3 regions of the Serratia sp. TSA_198.1 genome follow, and region 1 is predicted to be linked to each of the others. Evidence: predicted binding sites of a transcription regulator. Region 1 holds the regulator's gene; each other region holds the start of a gene.
What was found. Region 1 encodes sigma-54, which starts transcription at its own class of promoters, with help from an activator protein. Its sites were predicted from a motif close to GTTGGCACANNTTTCGCTNT; they were not measured.
Positions count from the first base shown of each region.

Region 1 (5,712 bases):
GGAGATCCGCGAGGATCTCAGCAGCGAGCAGCGTGCGGACCGCGCGGTTGAGCTGATGGAAGAGTTTCATATCTCCCATCTGCGCGATAACCTGGGCCAGGCGTTGTCCGGTGGCGAACGCCGCCGTGTGGAGATCGCCCGCGCGTTGGCGGCTAACCCGAAATTCATCCTGCTGGATGAGCCGTTCGCCGGGGTTGATCCCATTTCCGTTATCGACATTAAAAAAATTATCGAGCACTTGCGTGACAGCGGCTTGGGCGTGCTGATCACCGACCACAACGTGCGCGAAACGCTGGACGTGTGTGAACGTGCCTATATCGTCAGCCAGGGCAAACTGATTGCTCACGGCACGCCGGATGCCATTTTGGCTGACGAGCAGGTGAAACGCGTTTATCTGGGCGAAGAATTCCGCCTCTGAGTGCCGGCGCGTCCTGATGGACGACTGTTAACGGAAGTAGACTGAAGATTATGAAGCAAGGTTTGCAACTCAGGCTCAGCCAACAACTGGCCATGACCCCCCAGCTCCAGCAGGCTATCCGCCTGCTGCAGTTGTCCACGCTTGAGCTCCAGCAGGAGATACAGCTGGCGTTAGAGAGCAATCCCCTGCTTGAGCAGACCGATCTGCACGAAGAAATCGACGCCAAAGAGACTACCGAAACCGAAGGGCTGGATACCCGCGAGGCGCTGGAACAAAAGGACATGCCCGAAGAGCTGCCGCTGGACGCCACCTGGGACGAAATCTACACCGCAGGTACACCGTCCGGCACCGGCACCGATTACAGCGATGATGAGTTGCCGGTCTATCAGGGCGAAACCACCCAGACGCTGCAGGATTACCTGATGTGGCAGGTGGATCTCACGCCATTCTCTGATACCGATGTCGCCATTGCCACCTCGATAGTCGACGCCGTCGACGACACCGGCTATCTCACCGTGCCGCTGGAAGATATTCTGGAGAGCATGGGTGACGAGAGTGTGACAATGGACGAAGTCGAAGCGGTTTTGAAGCGCGTACAGCGTTTTGATCCGGTTGGCGTCGCCGCGCGCGATCTGCGCGACTGTCTGCTGATCCAGCTTTCCCAGTACGCAAAAGATACGCCCTATCTGGCTGAAGCACGCCTGATCATCAGCGAACATCTGGCTCTGTTGGCCAATCACGACTTTCGCAGCCTGATGCGAACAACCCGGCTAAAAGAAGATACACTGAAAGAAGCGATGCTGCTGATACAGTCTCTTGATCCGCGCCCGGGCCAGTCGATCAATACTGGCGAGTCGGAATACGTGATCCCGGACGTGCTGGTACGCAAAGTGCAGAACAGTTGGACGGTAGAGCTCAACGCCGACAGCATTCCGCGGCTGAAGATCAACCAGCAGTACGCCGCAATGGGCAGCAGCGCTCGTAACGACAGTGACGGCCAGTATATCCGCAGCAATCTGCAGGAAGCGAAATGGCTGATCAAGAGCCTGGAAAGCCGTAACGACACCTTGCTGAAAGTCACGCGCTGCATCGTCGAGCAGCAACAGGCATTCTTTGAACAGGGTGCTGAATTTATGAAGCCCATGGTGCTGGCGGATATCGCCCAGGCCGTGGAGATGCATGAATCGACAATCTCACGCGTCACCACGCAGAAGTTTCTGCACAGTCCGCGCGGCATTTTCGAGTTGAAATATTTCTTCTCCAGCCACGTGAATACCGACAGCGGGGGCGAAGCGTCCTCTACGGCGATCCGAGCGTTAGTGAAGAAATTGATTGCGGCGGAAAACCCCGCTAAACCGCTCAGCGACAGCAAGCTGGTCACCCTGCTCTCCGATCAGGGGATCATCGTGGCGCGGCGTACTGTCGCCAAGTACCGAGAGTCTTTGTCCATCCCGCCGTCCAACCAGCGTAAACAGTTGGTTTGACCTCAATAGAGAAGGAAGACACTATGCAGCTCAACATTACCGGACACCACATCGAAATCACCGAACCTTTACGCGAGTTCGTGAATACCAAGTTCGCCAAGCTCGAACAGTATTTTGACCGCATAAATCAGGTGTATGTCGTGCTTAGCGTGGAAAAAGTGCAGCAGATTGCGGAAGCGACGGTGCACGTGAATGGAGGCGAGTTGCACGCCACCTCGGAAGACGAGAACATGTATGCCGCAATTGACACCCTGATCGACAAACTGGCGCGTCAATTGAACAAACATAAAGACAAACTGAAACAACACTGACATTCTGGGCCGTTTCCGTCAGCGGGCACGGCTCAAACATAGCCCAGGTCGTCGGCGCGTTACCTGTATTACCCTGAATAATTGGCGTTGCATCGAGGAGGCATGAGCGCTTATCCCGCGAGCTTACACAGGTAAGTGATTCGGGTAAGTCAGCGCAGCCAACACAGAGACAGCGTCAAGTATGACGGGTATGGGTACCGCGCCGATAAGCCATCAGGGTTAAACAAGGCGAAAAATCACCTCACAAGGCAGCTTGATGGTGTGGTTTTAAGTGAAGATGAGATGAACAACGAAACAATGCAATTAAGCTCGGTGTTAAACATCGAGTGCACCAAAAGCTCGGTACACTGCACCAGCAAGAAACGGGCTTTGGAGATTATCAGCGAACTGGCTGCAAAACAGCTCAACCTGCCATCGCAGGTGGTGTTTGACGCGGTTCTCACCCGGGAGCGCATGGGCAGTACCGGTATCGGCAACGGTATCGCCATTCCCCATGGCAAACTGGAAGAGGACACACTGCGGGCCGTTGGCGTGTTTATCCGTCTCGACCAACCCATTGCCTTTGACGCCATTGATAACCAGCCGGTCGACTTGCTGTTCGCCTTGCTGGTGCCGGCCGACCAATGTAAAACCCATTTGCATACCCTGTCGCTCGTCGCCAAGCGCCTGGCCGACAAAACCGTATGCCGCCGCCTGCGCTCGGCGCAAAGCGACGAAGAGCTTTACCAGATCATTACCGAGTAACGCCCGGCTGGCGTGACTTCCAGCCAGGATAACGATACTGTTTAGCTATGATGGGTTTCGGCTCAGGCCGGAATAATAAAGTTTCTAACGGTGGCGATAAACGCCACTGAGATGCCAGGGGGAGTTGCCACATGGTGCTGATGATTGTCAGCGGCCGTTCCGGTTCAGGGAAATCCGTCGCCTTGCGGGCGCTGGAAGACATGGGTTTTTACTGCGTTGATAACCTGCCCGTGGTACTGCTGCCGCAGCTTGCCAATACGCTGGCGGAACGCAACATATCCGCAGCGGTAAGCATCGACGTGCGTAACATGCCGGAATCGCCGGAAGTGTTTGAATATGCGATGACCCAATTGCCGGACTGCTTTTCTCCGCAATTGCTGTTCCTCGACGCCGACCGTAATACCCTGATTCGCCGCTACAGTGATACCCGCCGCCTGCATCCGCTCTCCACCAAGAACCTGTCGCTGGAAAGCGCGATCGATGAAGAGAGCGACCTGCTTGAGCCGTTGCGCTCAAGGGCCGATCTGCTCATCGACACGTCGGAAATGTCGGTGCATGAGCTGGCCGAAATGCTGCGTACTCGTCTGTTGGGTAAACGCGAGCGCGAACTGACCATGGTATTCGAATCCTTCGGCTTTAAGCACGGCATCCCGATCGACGCCGATTACGTCTTCGACGTACGCTTCCTGCCGAACCCGCACTGGGATCCGAAACTGCGCCCGATGACCGGCCTGGATAAACCGGTCGCCTCGTTCCTCGATCGTCACACTGAAGTGCATAACTTTATCTACCAGACGCGAAGCTATCTGGAACAGTGGCTGCCGATGCTGGAAACCAACAACCGCAGCTACCTGACGGTGGCGATTGGCTGTACCGGCGGTAAACACCGTTCCGTCTACGTAGCCGAACAGCTGGCCGACTACTTCCGCTCACGCGGCAAGAATGTGCAATCGCGCCACCGGACGCTGGAAAAACGTAAACAATGACGGTCAAGCAAACGGTTGAAATCAAAAACAAACTCGGTATGCACGCTCGCCCGGCGATGAAGCTGTTCGAGTTGGTGCAGAGTTTTGACGCCGAAGTGATGCTGCGTAACGACAGCGGTACCGAGGCCGAAGCCAGCAGCGTGATTGCGCTGCTGATGCTGGACTCCGCACAGGGGCGGCATATCGAAGTGGAAGCCACCGGCCCGGACGAGGTGAAAGCGCTGAATGCGGTGATTGAACTGATTAATTCCGGGTTTGATGAAGACTGACTTCCCCGCAACAAAGAAGTAACCCCCAGGAACGCGCCCTTTATGGCGCGTTTAATATTTTTTGGCTCATCGCTTAAATCCGGCTCAAACAGTCCAGCGCCACCGCTTTGAAGCTGTCGAAATTATCGCTGCCCAACAGGCGGCTCATCGAACGTTCGCGTACAAAAGTGACGAACAGATCGTAAATCGCCATCGCCTCTTCGTAGTCGCTTTTGCTTATCGCCAGCAGGAAAATCACATGGGCGATCTCACCGTCGCCCCACACCACGCCCTGCGGTGCCAGTAGCGTCATCACCACGGTTTTTTTCGCCAGCAATCCCAACGAATGCGGCAGTGCAATACCTTCGCCCAGCATGGTCGATACTATCGCTTCGCGCTCCACTACCGATGGGTAAAAATCGTCGCCGACATACCCTTCCTGCTCCAGTTGAACGCACACTTTTCGGAACAGCTCCGCCTGCGTCAGCGGCTCATTGACCACCCAGAAATGCGCGGCGTCGAAGAACTTCTCCAGCATGTAGGGTTTGGTACGATCCACCAGCACCAGTTTACCCAGCTGTTCCAACTGGTAGTCGGTAGGAAACGGCGACATCACCACCACCGGTTTGTTCTTTTCGCTGACCCGCGCGTTGGAAATGACAAAATCTTCGTCGATATGAGTGAGTACCTCGTAATCGCGCAGCGAAACGATGCGCGTCATCACCAGCTGCGGGTACTTGCGCGCAATCTGCGCCTGGATCATGCGCACCGTTGAGTTACCGGTATCGCACACCAGCATCACCTGCGGATGGCGCTCGTAGCCGATGTTGTAGTGCCGTTCCAACCCAACGCCGATATGCAGCACCAGATAGCCGATTTCGTTTTCGCTCAGGGTGTAAGGCGTGTATTTTCCCCAGCTCGATACCGCCGCCAGCGTCACGTCATAGGCCATCGGATAGTGTTGTTTGATGTTGGCCAATAGCGGGTTGGGAATATTAATCTGGTATTTCACCCGGGTAATCATGGTCTTGATATGGGTGAGCAAGTCAGCCCGCAGTTGGCGGTCGCCCTGCAGGTTGTAGTTATAGTGCGCGTTGATGTACGACAAAATGTAGTCCACCAGCGCTTCTTCGTCGTCGGCGTTAATCTCGGTCGGCTGCACGTCCTGCACCCGGCGCGCGGCAATATTCACCCTGAGGTAGGCCTCTTCCGCCATCGACACCTCTTTGCCGCTGGCCTTGCGCAGTTCCCCCGCCAGCCAGGTGGACACCTTGCGCACCGCGTCATCGCCGTCTTCAACGTCAAAGTCCGACAGCGGGTAGCCATCGCTGATGCGCCGTAGCGCCACCGCGCAGTAAAAAATCAAATACTGCTCACCTTCATCCGTCAGGCGGATGGCGTATTGCGACAGCAGCGGATGCAGCAGCCCGGCGAAGGTCGCCACCTGCGGTTGCAGCAGGATTTCATTGTTGAGCAACGGGTTTTCGGCATCGGCCAGATGCAGTTGGAATAACAGATCGG
Region 1 is NZ_JBQZFP010000004.1:24,662-30,373, reverse strand. It holds gene lptB (LPS export ABC transporter ATP-binding protein) at 1-418, shown strand, start outside; gene rpoN (RNA polymerase factor sigma-54) at 469-1,902, shown strand; gene hpf (ribosome hibernation promoting factor) at 1,926-2,213, shown strand; gene ptsN (PTS IIA-like nitrogen regulatory protein PtsN) at 2,496-2,957, shown strand; gene rapZ (RNase adapter RapZ) at 3,089-3,943, shown strand; gene npr (PTS phosphocarrier protein NPr) at 3,940-4,212, shown strand; gene ACUTSW_RS17435 (BglG family transcription antiterminator) at 4,286-5,712, opposite strand, start outside.

Region 2 (5,712 bases), on a different contig from region 1:
TGGAATAAAACTGCGTGAGATTATTTGCTCAAATCGGCTGGTATTTCCGCCGCGAGTGGCGCCGCTACCTGGGGGCGGTGGTGCTGCTGATCGTCATCGCCATACTGCAACTGTTGCCGCCCAAGCTGGTGGGCATCATTGTCGACGGCATCACCGAGAAACAGATGTCCGCCGGCGTGTTGATGGCCTGGCTGGGGCTGATGCTCGGCACCGCCGTGATTGTTTACCTGCTGCGCTACGTGTGGCGGGTGCTGCTGTTTGGTGCCTCCTACCAACTCGCCGTTGAACTGCGCGAGAATTTTTATCGCCAGCTCAGCAGGCAGAATCCGGCCTTTTATCTGCGTCACCGCACCGGTGATCTGATGGCGCGCGCCACCAATGATGTGGATCGGGTGGTTTTCGCCGCCGGTGAAGGGGTGCTGACGCTGGTGGATTCACTGGTAATGGGGTTGGCGGTGCTGGTAGTGATGAGTACCCAAATCAGCTGGCAACTGACTCTGCTGTCGCTGATCCCGATGCCGATCATGGCGATTGTGATTAAGTATTATGGCGATCAGTTGCATCAGCGCTTTAAATCGGCGCAGGCAGCCTTTTCCAGCCTGAACGATCAGGCTCAGGAAAGCATGACCAGCATTCGTATGATCAAGGCATTCGGCCTGGAAGATCATCAGTCCAACCAGTTTGCGGAAGTCGCCGCGCAAACCGGCGCCAAAAATATGCACGTGGCGCGAATAGACGCCCGTTTTGATCCGACGATTTATATCGCCATCGGCGCTTCCAATCTGCTGGCGATCGGCGGCGGCAGTTGGATGGTGGTCAACGGTTCGCTGACGCTTGGCCAATTGACCAGCTTCGTGATGTACCTTGGCCTGATGATTTGGCCGATGCTGGCGCTGGCCTGGATGTTCAACATCGTGGAGCGCGGCAGCGCGGCGTATGGCCGTATTCGCAGCCTGCTGGAGGAAGCGCCGGCGGTGACCGACGGCGAGAGCCTGTTGCCGGCCGGGCGCGGCAACCTGGAGGTCGACATCCGGGCATTCCATTACCCGGGAAATTCGCACGCGGCTCTGCATAACGTGGCGCTGAAACTGGCGCCGGGGCAGATGCTCGGCCTGTGCGGGCCAACCGGTGCCGGGAAGTCGACGCTGTTGTCGTTGATCCAGCGTCAGTTTGACATTGACGAGGGCCAGATTAGCTATCAGGGGATGCCGCTGACCCAGGTGAAGCTTGACGATTGGCGCTCAAGGTTGTCCGTGGTCAGCCAGACGCCATTCCTGTTTTCGGACAGCGTTGCCAACAATATTGCGCTGGGCAAGCCGGGAGCGACGCAGGAGCAGATTGAACGCGCAGCTCGTCTGGCCAGCGTGCACGAGGATATCTTGCGGCTACCGCAGGGCTATGAAACCGAAGTGGGCGAGCGCGGCGTAATGCTCTCCGGTGGGCAGAAACAGCGTATTTCCATTGCACGTGCCTTGTTGCTGGATGCGGAGATCCTGATCCTCGACGACGCGCTCTCGGCGGTGGATGGCCGTACTGAACATCAGATCCTGCACAATTTACGCAGCTGGGGGCAGAACCGTACGGTGATTATCAGCGCGCACCGGCTTTCGGCGTTGACCGAAGCCAGCGAGATCCTGGTGATACAGCACGGCGGCGTGGCGCAGCGCGGCCAGCATGCGTCGCTGGCAACTCAGCCAGGCTGGTATCGCGATATGTATCGCTATCAGCAACTGGAGGCGGCGCTGGATGAAGCTCCGCAAGCCGGCGAGGAGATGTTAACCAATGAATAAAATGCAAAAGCTGTGGCCGACGCTGAAACGGCTGCTGGCTTATGGTTCGCCCTACCGCAAACCGCTGGGGCTGGCGGTGTTGATGCTGTGGGTAGCGGCCGCGGCGGAAGTCGCCGGGCCGATTCTGGTCAGTTACTTTATCGATAATTACGTCGCCAAAGGGCAATTGCCGTTGATGATCGTCTGCGGGCTGGCGGCGGCCTACATTCTGCTGGAGCTGTTGGCGGCGGCGCTGCACTATTTTCAGGCGCTGCTGTTCAATCAGGCCGCGGTGGGGGTGGTTCAACGTCTGCGCACCGATGTGATGGACGCTGCACTGCGTCAGCCGCTCAGCGCTTTCGATACGCAACCGGTCGGGCAGTTAATCTCCCGGGTGACCAATGACACCGAAGTGATTAAAGATCTGTACGTAATGGTGGTTTCCACCGTGCTGAAAAGCGCCGCGTTGATTGGTGCCATGCTGGTGGCGATGTTTAGCCTCGACTGGCGCATGGCGCTGGTGGCGATTTGTATCTTCCCGGCGGTATTTGTGGTGATGGGTATTTATCAGTACTACAGCACGCCGGTCGTACGCCGGATGCGCGGCTATCTGGCGGACATCAACGACGGTTTTAATGAAGTGATCAACGGCATGGGCGTGATCCAGCAGTTCCGTCAGCAGATCCGCTTTGGCGAACGCATGAACGCAGCCAGTCGGTCACACTATTCCGCGCGTATGCAGACGCTGCGCCTGGACGGTTTTCTGCTGCGGCCGCTGCTCAGCCTGTTTTCGGCGCTGGTGCTGTGCGGCCTGCTGATGCTGTTCGGTTTCAGCGGCGAAGGGTCGATAGGCGTCGGCGTGCTGTATGCCTTTATCAACTACCTGGGGCGCCTGAATGAGCCACTAATCGAACTGACGTCGCAACAGTCGATCCTGCAACAGGCGGTGGTGGCCGGCGAGCGCATTTTCGAGTTGATGGACCGCAGTCAGCAAAGTTACGGGACGGACGATCGCCCGCTGGAAAGCGGCCGTATCGACATCGACAACCTGAGCTTTGCTTACCGTGAAGATAAAAAGGTGCTGCAACATATTTCGCTGTCGGTGCCTTCGCGGGGTTTTGTGGCGCTGGTCGGCCATACCGGCAGCGGCAAGAGCACCTTGGCTAATTTACTGATGGGTTATTACCCGATCAACGAAGGCGAAGTGCGCCTTGACGGCCGTCCGCTCTCCAATTTGTCGCACCGCACGCTGCGCCAGGGCGTGGCAATGGTGCAGCAAGATCCGGTGGTGATCGCCGAATCGGTGCTGGCCAACGTGACTCTGGGGCGCAACATCAGCGAAGAGACGGTCTGGCAGGCGCTGGAAACGGTGCAGTTGGCTGAGCTGGTACGGACCTTCCCGCAGGGCATCCATACCCGTCTGGGCGAGCAGGGCAACAATCTGTCGGTGGGCCAGAAACAGCTGTTGGCAATGGCCAGAGTGTTGGTGCAGGCGCCGCAGATCCTGATCCTGGACGAGGCGACCGCCAACATTGACTCCGGAACCGAGCAGGCGATCCAGCGCGCGCTGCGTTTGATCCGTGAACACACCACGTTGGTGGTGATCGCTCACCGTCTGTCGACCATTGTCGATGCCGACTCGATTTTGGTGTTGCACCGCGGTCAGGCAGTCGAGCAGGGCAATCATCAGCAACTGCTGGCGCAACAGGGGCGTTACTACCAGATGTATCAACTGCAACTGGTGGGCGAGGAGCTGGCCGCTGCCAGCCGCGAAGAAACGCAAACCGCATGATCCCAGGGGCCGGTTATCAAAACCGGCCCTTTCTTTTCCCGCCACGCACCACAAACAGGCATCCATCCTTTTCAAATCCCTTGCTCTGCACTTTTTCGACGCGTCACGCACCAAATTAGTGCGCGATATTTAATCAATCACCCTCGCAGGAACCGGTTGCCGGGTGGCCTCGGTACGTCGCATCGCCAGCCCGTCGGTTAATTTGCTGAATTCGCGCACAAAACCATTTGTGGCATAGCCTTTGCTTTATAAGACTCGTACCAAGGGGGAGTTTGGGCTTAATTCGTGGAGGGGCAATATGAAGCTGGTTACCGTGGTGATTAAACCATTCAAGCTGGAGGACGTGCGTGAAGCCCTATCCTCTGTAGGTATTCAGGGGCTGACCGTAACCGAAGTGAAAGGGTTTGGTCGCCAGAAGGGTCATGCTGAGCTCTATCGCGGAGCGGAATACAGCGTCAACTTCTTACCTAAAGTCAAAATCGACATTGCTATCGCCGACGATCAGTTGGACGAAGTGGTTGATGTCATTAGTAAAGCGGCCTACACCGGTAAAATCGGTGACGGCAAAATTTTCGTTGCCGAATTGCAACGTGTCATTCGCATTCGCACCGGCGAAACAGACGAAGCAGCACTGTAATCACAGGCTCAGTAAAGTAATGGGGATGGATTGATAATGAAAAAACTTTTATCCATGTTGGGCCTGAGTACGGTAACCATGGTTCCTTCTTTGGCCCTGGCCGCTCCGGCGGTCGCAGACAAGGCTGACAACGCGTTCATGATGATTTGCACCGCTTTGGTGCTGTTCATGACCTTGCCGGGCGTAGCTCTGTTTTACGGTGGTTTGCTGCGTTCCAAAAACGTGCTCTCCATGTTGACTCAGGTCACCGTTACCTTCGCAATGGTGTGCGTGCTGTGGGTGCTTTATGGCTACAGCCTGGCTTTCAGCGAGGGCAATGCGTTCTTCGGCGGATTCCAGACGGCGATGCTGAAAGGCATTGGCATCGATAGCGTCACCGGCACCTTTAGCCAGATGATCCACGTGGCATTCCAGGCTTCCTTTGCCTGTATTACCGTTGCGCTGGTGGTGGGCGGCTTTGCCGAGCGTATCCGCTTCTCTGCGGTAGTGATTTTTGCGGCCATCTGGTTCACCATTTCTTACCTGCCGATTGCGCACATGGTATGGGGCGGCGGTTTCCTGGCCGCTGACGGCGCGCTGGACTTTGCCGGCGGCACCGTAGTGCACATCAACGCGGCAAGCGCCGGGCTGATTGGCGCCTACCTGTTGGGTAAACGTGCCGGTTTCGGCAAAGAAGCCTTCAAGCCGCACAACCTGCCGATGGTGTTTACCGGCGCTTCAATCCTGTATGTCGGCTGGTTTGGCTTCAACGCCGGTTCTGCCAGCGCGGCTAACGGCATTGCGGCACTGGCGTTCCTGAACACCGTGGTTGCTACCGCCGGCGCGATCCTCTCCTGGACCTTTGCCGAGTGGATTGTGCGCGGCAAACCTTCACTGCTGGGCGCATGCTCCGGTTGTATCGCCGGGCTGGTCGCTATCACGCCGGCTGCGGGTACCGTGGGTATCGGCGGGGGGCTGATTATCGGCCTGGTGGGCGGCGTTGCCGGTCTGTGGGGCGTGGTCACGCTGAAGAAATGGCTGAATGTGGATGATACCTGTGACGTGTTCGGCGTGCATGGCGTGTGCGGCATCGTCGGCTGTCTGTTGACCGGCGTGTTCACCTCTGCCTCACTGGGCGGCACCGGGTACGCAGAAGGCGTTACCATGAGCCATCAGGTGCTGGTCCAACTGATGAGCGTGGCAATCACCCTGGTCTGGTCCGGTGTGGCTGCTTTCATCGCCTTTAAAGTGGCGGGCGCCATCGTCGGTCTGCGCGTACCGGAAGAGCAGGAGCGCGAAGGTCTGGACGTCAACAGCCATGGCGAGAGTGCCTATAACCAATAAGCCTTGAAGAAGGGCAGTGCGCTAAATAACACGAAAAATAATGATGATGCGAAAAGGGCGATGGTGACATCGCCCTTTTTTTCTTTTTTAGGCGTCGCGCTGGCGAATCACGCCTTCTTGCACCGTGGTGGCGACCAGTACGCCTTCACGGGTGTAGAACTGGCCGCGCACAAAGCCGCGTGCGCCAGAGG
Region 2 is NZ_JBQZFP010000001.1:2,221,119-2,226,830, reverse strand. It holds gene ACUTSW_RS10710 (SmdA family multidrug ABC transporter permease/ATP-binding protein) at 15-1,790, shown strand; gene ACUTSW_RS10705 (SmdB family multidrug efflux ABC transporter permease/ATP-binding protein) at 1,783-3,561, shown strand; gene glnK (P-II family nitrogen regulator) at 3,860-4,198, shown strand; gene amtB (ammonium transporter AmtB) at 4,235-5,521, shown strand; gene tesB (acyl-CoA thioesterase II) at 5,609-5,712, opposite strand, start outside.
Region 2: a site for sigma-54 is predicted at 3,790-3,809, ahead of glnK (P-II family nitrogen regulator). Genes of this name have one in related genera too.

Region 3 (5,712 bases), on a different contig from region 1:
GCCTGAACAACATCAATATCGCCATGGTCGGCGACCTGAAATACGGCCGCACCGTACACTCGCTGGCGCAGGCGCTGGCCAAGTTCGAAGGCAACCGCTTCTACTTTATCGCCCCGGATGCGCTGGCAATGCCGGCTTACATCCTGAAAATGCTCGAAGAAAAAGGCATCGAATACAGCCTGCACAGCAGCATTGAAGAAGTGGTGCCGGAGCTGGATATTCTCTACATGACTCGGGTGCAGAAAGAGCGCCTGGATCCTTCGGAATACGCCAACGTGAAGGCGCAGTTCGTGCTGCGCGCGGCGGATCTGGCCGGCGCGCGCGCCAATCTCAAAGTGCTGCACCCGCTGCCGCGCATCGACGAGATCACCACCGACGTGGATACCACGCCGTACGCCTACTACTTCCAGCAGGCAGGCAACGGCATCTTCGCCCGCCAGGCGCTGCTGGCGCTGGTATTAAACGCAGATTTGGCTCTTTAAGGGGGAACCGTCATGACTCACGATAACAAACTGCAGGTTGAAGCGATCAAGTGCGGTACGGTGATTGACCATATTCCGGCGCAGGTGGGCTTTAAGCTGCTGACGCTGTTCAAATTGACCGCCACCGACCAGCGCATCACCATTGGCCTGAACCTGCCCTCCAACGAGCTGGGCCGCAAAGACCTGATTAAAATCGAGAACACCTTCCTGACCGAGCAGCAGGCCAACCAGCTGGCGATGTACGCGCCGAAAGCCACGGTGAACCGCATCGACAACTACGAAGTGGTGCGCAAGCTGACCCTCAGCCTGCCGGACCATATCGACGGCGTGCTGACCTGCCCGAACGGCAACTGCATCAGCCGCAGCGAGCCGGTAGCGTCCAGTTTCGGCGTGAAATCCCGCGACGGCGAAGTGCATCTGAAATGCCGCTACTGCGAGAAAGAGTTCGACCATCAGGTGGTGCTGCAGGCGGATTGAAATATACCCATTTGCCGGGAACGACGCTGTTAATCCGCTCGTCACTCCCTATAATGAGTCCCTGAAGATAATCTACCCACGTTGCTACCCAATGGATTTCGAGCCGCAGCTAGGCGGCAAGTGCGAGAGTCCCCAGGAGCTGACTCAAGTCAGTGACTGGGGTGAGCGCACGCAGCCAACAACGCTGCGGTTTGAAAGACGAAGGGTATATCAGGAGAAAAAATGTCACGTAACATCAGCACTGAACTCGCCCCGGCAGCCATTGGTCCTTACGTGCAGGGCGTTGATCTGGGCAGCATGATCATCACTTCCGGCCAGATCCCTGTGGATCCGAAAACCGGCGAAGTAGCCGACGACGTTTCCGCACAGGCACGCCAGTCGCTGGAAAACGTTAAAGCGATCGTTGAAGCCGCCGGCCTGAAAGTCGCCGACATCGTGAAAACCACGGTGTTCGTGAAAGATCTGAACGATTTCGCCACCGTAAACGCCGCTTACGAAAGCTTCTTCACCGAGCACAACGCGCCGTTCCCGGCCCGTTCCTGCGTCGAAGTGGCCCGTCTGCCGAAAGACGTGAAAATCGAGATCGAAGCCATCGCCGTTCGTCGTTAATTCCACGACTACCGCGCCCAACGGTCAGCCATCGGCTGGCCGTTTTTATTTGTCCCGCCTGAAGCAACGATCCGTTAGGGTGCGCTATCAGGGATCATAGTTAACCCAACGCACCACAATTTCGCCCCATTTTAAGGCAACGCCCGCCGCGCCTGCACCCAAATCGCGCTTTCCCCTGCCTTTTTCCTGCTTTTTACGCCGGTTTTCGCCTCTTTCACATTTTGGCACATTTTATGCTCGATCTTGTTACAGCCTGCAATGTCAACGAGGTGACGATGCTAAATATCGACCTGTCCGCTTCACCGTTTTTTGATGAGATGCTTCTGGCTGAGGGTAAACACCGGGGCCATTACGAAGCTTACTGGCATTGGCTGCAACAGGCCGACCAAAAGGCTATTCAGCGTAAAAGAGAAGAGGCTGCACTGCTGTTTCACCGGGTGGGCATTACCTTTAATGTTTACGGTGAGGATGACGGCGCCGAACGGCTGATCCCGTTCGACAGCGTGCCGCGCATCATCCCCGCCAGCGAATGGGCGATGCTCGATCGCGGCATTCGCCAGCGCGTACAGGCGCTCAACGCCTTTCTGCACGATATCTACCATCAACAGCATATTCTGAAAGCCGGGATTATTCCGGCCGAACAGGTGCTGGCTAACGATCAGTATCAGCCCTGCATGCAGGGGGTCGATCTGCACCGCAATATTTACGCGCACATCGTCGGCGTGGATATGGTGCGCGGCGGCGACGGCCAGTATTACGTGCTGGAGGACAATCTTCGCACCCCGTCCGGCGTGTCCTACATGCTGGAAAACCGCAAGATGATGATGCGCCTGTACCCGGAACTGTTCGCCCAGCAACGCATCGCCCCGGTAGAGCGTTACCCGTCGCACCTGCTGCAAACCCTGCGCGAAAGCTCGCCGATTAACGATCCTACCGTGGTGGTGCTGACGCCGGGCCGTTTCAACAGCGCCTATTTCGAGCACAGCTTCCTGGCTCAGCAGATGGGCGTGGAGCTGGTTGAAAGCGCCGACCTGTTCGTCAAGGACGGCGCGGTGTTTATGCGCACCACCGCCGGGCCGTGCAAGGTGGATGTGATCTACCGCCGGGTGGACGACGCCTTCCTCGATCCGCTGGCGTTCCGCCCGGACTCGATGCTCGGCGTGCCGGGGCTGCTTTCCGTCTACCGCGCCGGCAACGTGGTGCTGGCGAACGCCATCGGTACCGGCGTGGCCGACGACAAGTCGATCTACCCGTACGTGCCGGACATGGTGCGCTTCTATCTGCAGGAAGAGCCGATCCTCAACAACGTGCCCACCTGGCAGTGCCGCCACAAGAATGAGCTGTCGTACGTGCTGGCGAACCTGGAGCAGATGGTGGTGAAGGAGGTTCACGGCGCCGGCGGTTACGGCATGCTGATTGGGCCGGCGGCGACCAAAGACGAAATCGCCCACTTCCGCGCGCTGCTGCTGGCCAAACCGCATAACTACATTGCGCAGAACACGCTGGCGCTGTCGACCTGCCCGACCTTTGTCAACGATGGCCTGGCGCCGCGTCATATCGATCTGCGGCCGTTCGCCCTGAGCGGTGCGGAAATTCGCCTGGTGCCCGGCGGCCTGACGCGCGTAGCGCTGGCGCAAGGCTCACTGGTGGTCAACTCGTCACAGGGCGGGGGAACCAAGGATACCTGGGTGTTGGAGGATGACGCATGCTGAGCCGAACTGCCAGTGAACTCTATTGGATGGCCCGCTATCTGGAGCGGGCGGAAAGCATCGCCCGGGTGCTCGACGTGACCAACAAACTGTCGATGATGCCGATCCGCGACAGCGAAGATCATGATCTGCAGGTGCCGCTCAACCTGACCGGCACCGGGCAACTGTACGCCGCCGCCTATCCCGATTTGACGATGGCCAATCTGGTGAGCTTTTTTGCGCTCGACAGCCGTAACCACAGCAGCATCTACAGCTGCCTGCAAATGGGCTGGAACAACGCCCATGCGGTGCGCGGCAGCCTGTCTTCCGAGGTCTGGGAATGCATTAACGCCACCTGGATCGAAATGAAGCTGATCCGCCGCCAGGGCATAGGGTCGGTGGGCGCCGACGGCTTCTTCGACTGGGTCAAGGAGCGCTCGCACCTGTTTCGTGGCGCGATGTTCGGCACCCTGCTGCGCAGCGACGCGATGTGCTTTATCCGCCTAGGCACCCTGCTGGAGCGGGCAGACAGCACCGCACGCCTACTCGGCGTCAAAAACGAGTTGCTGGATAACGACAACGATCCGGTGCGCGAGTATTACCGTATGGACACGCTGCTGCGGGCGGTCAGCGCACGCGAAGCCTATCACAGCATCTACAAGCAGCAGCTCAGCCGGGAAACCATTGCCGAACTGATGATCCTGCGTAACGAAATCCCACGCTCCCTGCTGGCTTGCGTCGGCGATATGGTGCAACAGTTGGAGCAGATTGGCGGCAACAGTGCCAATGAACCGCGCCGGCTGGCGCACACGCTGCACGCCGAACTGCGTTTCAGCAGCATGAAGGATCTGAACAAGGTGGGGCTGAGCGACTGGCTGGGCTTATTCCTCGGGCAGATCAACGGCATCGCGGAAAGCATCCATCACACTTACCTGGAGGCGCAATGAAACTGAATATTGAGCACAATACCCATTACACCTACGCCCAGCAGGTGAAGCGCAGCACCCAGTATCTGCGTTTGACGCCGCAGGATTCGCAGCACCAGCGCATCATCTCCTGGCAGTTAACGCTGCCGGAAGATGCGGTGTGCACCACCGATGCCTTCGGCAATGTGCTGCATGTGCTGACGCTGGATCACCCGCATCAGGCGATCACCATTCAGGCTCACGGCGTGGTGGAGATTGAAGACGGTGTAGAAGACCCGACGATGGGGCATCTCTCGCCGCTGGTGTTCCTGCGCCACAGCCCGCTGACCCAACCCGACAGCGCCATCCAGGCCTTCGCGCTGCGTTATTACCAACCGGAAACGCTGCTTGCCGGGCTGGAAAAACTGATGGGCGATCTGTTGCTGAAAATGCCTTACACGCCGGGTGCCACCGAGGTGACCGACAGCGCCGCCCAGGCGTTCGCTTCCGGCAACGGCGTCTGCCAGGATCATACCCACGTCTTTCTGGCCTGCTGCCGCAGCCTGAATATTCCGGCGCGCTACGTCAGCGGCTACCTTTACAGCGAAGATTCCGCCCACGTCGCCACCCACGCCTGGGCGGAAGCCTGGGTGGACGAACGCTGGCACAGTTTCGACGTTACCAACAACACCCGCCTGCCGAATCAGCACCTTAAGCTGGCGGTGGGGATCGATTATCTGGATGCCTGCCCGGTGCGCGGTATCAGGCTCGGCGGCGGCAGCGAGGATATGCAGACCATGGCGGCAGTGCAGATGATGCCGGCCAGCCAGGCTCAGGGGCAATAACATCCCCTTGCCGAATGCAGCGGTTTGCGGCACGCTGGGTTTTTCCGGCGTGCCGTCATCGAGCACGGTGTTAATTCGCGTTTGAAGGATTTTGGTATGACCTATTGTGTGGCCATGCGCTTGTCATCCGGGCTGGTGTTTGCTTCCGACTCCCGCACCAATGCCGGGGTGGACCATATCTCCACCTTCCGCAAGCTGCACGTGTTCCAGCAGGACGGTGAGCGCACGCTGGTGCTGCAAAGCGCCGGCAACCTGGCGACCACCCAGAGCATCATCAGCCTGCTGCTGCGCCGCAGCAAGGATGCCGATCGCCCCAACCTGCTCAACGTGCCCAACCTGTATGAAGCCGCCACGCTGGTGGGCGAAACGGTGCGCGAAGTGATCCTGCGCGACAGCGAAGCCCAACAGAGCGGCAGCACCACCGATTTCAGCTGCAGCCTGCTGCTCGGCGGCCAGATTGACGGCGAAGAGATGCGGCTGTTCCATATCTATCCGCAGGGCAACTTTATCGAAGCCACCCGGGATACGCCCTATTTCCAGATTGGCGAAAGCAAATACGGCAAACCGATTATCGATCGGGTGCTGAATTACGATACCCCGCTGGAGCAGGCGATGCAGTGCGCGCTGATTTCTCTCGACTCCACGTTGCGCAGCAACCTGTCGGTCGGCCTGCCGCTCGACGTGATGATCTACCCGCGCGACAGTT
Region 3 is NZ_JBQZFP010000003.1:381,325-387,036, forward strand. It holds gene pyrB (aspartate carbamoyltransferase) at 1-482, shown strand, start outside; gene pyrI (aspartate carbamoyltransferase regulatory subunit) at 495-959, shown strand; gene ridA (2-iminobutanoate/2-iminopropanoate deaminase) at 1,182-1,568, shown strand; gene ACUTSW_RS16385 (circularly permuted type 2 ATP-grasp protein) at 1,844-3,280, shown strand; gene ACUTSW_RS16390 (alpha-E domain-containing protein) at 3,274-4,203, shown strand; gene ACUTSW_RS16395 (transglutaminase family protein) at 4,200-5,006, shown strand; gene ACUTSW_RS16400 (proteasome-type protease) at 5,103-5,712, shown strand, end outside.
Region 3: a site for sigma-54 is predicted at 1,789-1,808, ahead of ACUTSW_RS16385 (circularly permuted type 2 ATP-grasp protein). Genes of this name have one in related genera too.